Regions from separate parts of the Solibacillus kalamii genome, predicted to be linked through region 1. Evidence: riboswitches for the same ligand, from Rfam matches in the RefSeq annotation. Region 1 holds a riboswitch; the other holds the start of a gene.
What was found. Region 1 has a riboswitch for S-adenosylmethionine ahead of CBM15_RS08700 (O-acetylhomoserine aminocarboxypropyltransferase/cysteine synthase family protein). Riboswitches for the same ligand answer to the same signal wherever they lie in the genome.
Positions count from the first base shown of each region.

Region 1 (2,468 bases):
TGAAGCGAGAAACTCTTTCATATGTGGACGATTTTGTTCTACTAAGTAATCAGCCATTTGCTTCGTCCATGTTGCCGTCTTTTGATTTGAAGATCGGCTGCTGTAATAGTCTTCCATAATCCCATCATACTCATCTAGAAGCGTATCGTATTTATCAACATCATAGCCATTTTCATGCAATACCGCAGCTACTGGTAAACGTGGTTTTGTTTCATTGCGTTTTGTCGGTGTACCAATCGTCATCGCAAATAGCGGGAAAACATATTCCGGTAAATTGAACAGCTCGCTAATTTCCTTAGGATTTGTACGGGCACCGCCAATATAGCAAATGCCATAACCCATTGATTCAGCTGCAATAACAAAGTTTTGGGCAAATAATGCAACGTCTGCTACACCTACAAGCACGTTTTCAGCCGTGTCAGCAGAAATATCGACTCCGTGTTTTTGACCAGCTACCTGCAAACGTTTGAAATCTACGCAAAACAAGAAAGAGGCACCAGCTGTTTTGAATTGGAATTCGTTTTTAGACAGTTCACCCAGCTTAGTTTTCTTTTCTTCATCCGTTACCCAGATAACACTGTATGCCTGCACAAAATGCGAGCTTGCCGCCATTTGTGCTGTTTCAATTAAATCGATGACAGTTTCTTTTGAAATTTCCTCACCTGTATATTTGCGAACAGATGTGTGACTGCGTAATAATTCTTTTGTATTCACGTGAACATCTCCCTTTTATGTAATAAAAAACTTGATTGTATATCCTTCAAGCTTATTTTAGTCAATATTTTAGTTGAAGTCGATTATAAGCGTCTATTCAATTCATAGGGAGGGGATTTTTGCATATCGTTAAATACAGATAAGAGTAATCAGAATAGAAATCAGAATAGAAATCAGAAAATTTTAATTTTTTGTGTTGACATATAGGATTAGTATGTTTTATACTGAGACTCAACGATGGAACACAAATCACATAACTCTTATCAAGAGCGGCGGAGGGAATAGGCCCTGAGATGCCCGGCAACCAGTAAGTGATGAACTGACTAAGGTGCTAAATCCTACAAAATGGACAATCATTTTGAAAGATAAGAGGAGGCAAACTTGCTCATGCGCAACCCTCTTCTTAACTGAAGAGGGTTTTTTTCATTTAAAAAATCCTCCTCAAAAACACCGATTTCACCATCGATTAAATTTTTGGGGGTATTAAAATGACAAATTTAAGACCAGAAACATTATTATTACACGGGGGTCAAAAGCCAGACCCGGAAACAGGAGCAATTGCAGTTCCGGTTTACCGTACAACGGCCTATGCATTTAATGACACAGCTCATGCGCAACGTCTATTTGCATTACAGGAAACAGGCAATATTTATTCAAGAATTATGAACCCGACAGTCGGGGCATTTGAGGAACGGGTTGCTTTATTAGAAGGGGGCACAGCTGCAGTAGGGCTTTCATCTGGCGCAGCAGCAGTAGCATTTTCTATTTTAAACGTAGCCGGTGCAGGGGATGAAATTGTTGCGGCAGGTTCACTTTACGGTGGGACTTATAATTTATTCGCGACAACATTGCCTCGTTACGGCATTACAGTAAAATTCGTAGATGAATCAAAGCCTGAAAATTTCCAAGCGGCAATCACTGATAAAACGAAGGCAATCTTTGCTGAAATTATCGGAAATCCAAGCTTGAAAGTACTGGATATTGAAGCGGTAGCAAACATCGCCCATGACAATGGTCTTCCTTTATTAATCGACAGCACATTTGCTTCCCCATATGGAAGTAATCCGATTGAATTCGGCGCGGATGTTGTCATTCATTCTGCAACAAAATGGATTGGCGGTCATGGAACGACGATTGGAGGAATTGTCGTTGATGCCGGGAAGTTTGACTGGACGCAAGGAAGACATCCAGGATTTACAGAACCGGATACTTCTTACCATGGTCTACGCTACGGAATTGACACAGCAGGCGCTGCATTTGCGACAAAGCTTCGTGTTCAACTATTGCGTGATTTTGGTCCAACATTATCTGCTGACGCGGCATTTAATTTCCTGCAAGGACTTGAAACGCTTCATTTGCGTATTGTCCGACACAATGAAAATACACAGAAAGTTGCCGAGTATTTAAGAAACCACCCATTTGTGGAGTACGTGAATTACAACGGCTTTGAAGATTTTGCGACACATGATTTAGCGAAAAAGTATTTGAAAAACGGATTCGGATCAATCATTACGTTCGGTATTAAAGGGGGACGTGAAGCTGGCCGCCAAGTAATCGATAACGTGGAATTGTTCTCACATGTAGCGAACGTTGGCGATGCCCGTTCATTAATTATTCATCCTGCGAGCACAACACACCAACAGTTATCTGCGGAAGAATTAAAAACTGCTGGCGTATCGGAAGAGCTCATTCGCTTATCGATCGGGTTAGAAGCAGCGGAAGATATTATCGCGGATTTAGAGCAGGCATTAGCG
Region 1 is NZ_NHNT01000004.1:139,659-142,126, forward strand. Features, by position in the region: gene nfsA (oxygen-insensitive NADPH nitroreductase) at 1-714, opposite strand, end outside; SAM riboswitch class I at 972-1,086, shown strand; gene CBM15_RS08700 (O-acetylhomoserine aminocarboxypropyltransferase/cysteine synthase family protein) at 1,203-2,468, shown strand, end outside.

Region 2 (2,468 bases), on a different contig from region 1:
CATCGTCACCGATTAATTTACGATCTTTATCAGCAGATAATGTTGTTTTTCCCGTACCAGATAGACCGAAGAATAATGCAACATCGCCACCTTCACCAACATTTGCAGAGCAATGCATTGGGAAGATACCTTGTTCAGGCAATAAGTAGTTCATAATACCGAAGATTGACTTCTTCATTTCACCTGCGTACTCAGTTCCGCCGATTAAGATGATTTTCTTTTCAATAGATGTTATAATGAATGTTTCCGATCCTGTACCGTCTACTTCAGGATCTGCTTTGAAGTTTGGCGCAGATACGATTGTAAACTCGGCAACATGTTTAGCCAATTCGTCTGCTGTTGGGCGGATGAACAATTGATGACAGAATAGATTATGCCATGCATATTCATTAATTACTTTAATAGATAATTGAGACTCTTTGTCTGCACCTGCAAAACCGTTGAATACATATAACTCGTCACGTTCTTTTAAGTAATTAACAACTTTCACATAAAGTTTATCAAATACCTCTGCAGAAATCGGACGGTTAACTTTGCCCCAATCGATTTTATTGTTGCAAATTTCTTCTTTTACTATATATTTATCTTTTGGAGAACGGCCAGTGTATTTTCCTGTTTGGGCACGTAATGCGCCTTCAACAGTCAGCACGGCTTCTCCGCGTGATGTAGCTTTTTCAACTAATTGTGGAACAGATAATTGAGTTTTGATGTTTTCCCCGTTTAAAAGTTCTTTCAGCTCGTTAGCAATTTCTACCGAATTCATCTATTAAATACCATCCTTTTTTATAGTATTCCCTTATAGAGGGGAGTTGATTCCTAATTCAAAAATAGTATAACACATTAAGTGAAATAATCTATACTAATTGCAAATTATTTTTTCCGGAATTTTAAACATTGCGAAATACGTCAAAATTTGTTGACAGCACTTGTTTTTTTGCGTAAGATGTTTAATTGAACGGATACTCTTATCCCGAGCTGGTGGAGGGGCAGGCCCTATGAAACCCGGCAACCTGCGTATATTTTATACGTGTTGGTGCCAACCTGATGCAAGGGCAAAAATTCCCTTGAACGATAAGAGTGAAAGGTAACGAAACGTAATATCCTTTCCTCACGTGTGATGAACACGGCTATGAGAGAAAGGATTTTTTTTATTTTGTTTTACAATTTCGTGCTGAGCGAAAATTATATAGTTACAGCCTTTCAGACCCTCGTGTTAAAGCAAATATAGCTTGACGTTAAAAGGTAGATACGCATTTGCGTAATTGCTTTATATAACGGACATGGGTAATGAGTACCGTATCAATAAAAAACAATTGCCAAAGTGATTTAGGAGGAAATGACATGACAAATCGTCGACTGTTTACATCAGAAAGTGTAACGGAAGGACATCCGGATAAAATTTGTGACCAAATTTCGGATGCCATTTTAGACGCTATTTTAGCTGCAGATCCAAATGCACGTGTAGCTTGTGAAACTACGGTAACAACAGGCTTAGTATTAGTATCTGGTGAGATTACAACTTCTACTTATGTAGATATGAAAGGAATTATCCGCGATACAGTGGCAGAAATCGGCTACACACGCGGTAAGTACGGCTTTGATGCGGAAAACCTTGCGGTACTAGTAGCAGTAGGAGAGCAATCACCTGACATTGCACAAGGTGTTGACCAAGCATTGGAAGCGCGTGAAGGTTCAATGACAGATGATGAACTGGAAGCAATCGGTGCTGGCGACCAAGGATTAATGTTCGGCTATGCATGTAACGAAACACCGGAATTAATGCCGATGCCAATTTCTTTAGCTCATAAATTAGCACGTCGTTTAACAGAAGTACGTAAATCAGGAGAATTGGAATATTTACGTCCGGATGGTAAAACACAAGTAACAATCGAATATGATGAAAACAATGAACCTGTTCGTGTGGATACAATCGTTATTTCAACACAGCATGATGAAGAAGCAACATTAGAACAAATTCAAACAGATATTAAAGAGCACGTTATTAAACCGGTTGTTCCTGCTCAATTATTGGATGAAGCAACAAAATACTTCATCAACCCAACAGGTCGTTTCGTAATCGGCGGACCTAAAGGGGATGCAGGTCTTACAGGTCGTAAAATTATTGTTGATACTTACGGCGGCTATGCGCGTCATGGTGGCGGAGCATTCTCCGGTAAGGATGCGACAAAAGTTGACCGCTCTGCAGCATATGCAGCACGTTATGTTGCTAAAAACATTGTAGCAGCTGGCCTAGCTGACCGTGCTGAAGTGCAACTGGCGTATGCAATCGGTGTTGCACAACCTGTATCAATCGCGGTTGATACATTCGGTACAGGAAAAGTAGAAGAATCAAAAATCGTGAACTGGGTACGTGAGCTCTTTGATTTACGTCCTGCGGGCATTATTAAAATGCTTGATTTACGTCGTCCGATTTATAAGCAAACAGCAGCATACGGACATTTCGGTCG
Region 2 is NZ_NHNT01000015.1:79,426-81,893, reverse strand. Features, by position in the region: gene pckA (phosphoenolpyruvate carboxykinase (ATP)) at 1-763, opposite strand, end outside; SAM riboswitch class I at 963-1,078, shown strand; gene metK (methionine adenosyltransferase) at 1,342-2,468, shown strand, end outside.
Region 2: it holds a riboswitch for S-adenosylmethionine, as region 1 does, so the genes downstream of both, metK (methionine adenosyltransferase) here and CBM15_RS08700 (O-acetylhomoserine aminocarboxypropyltransferase/cysteine synthase family protein) in region 1, are expected to answer to the same signal.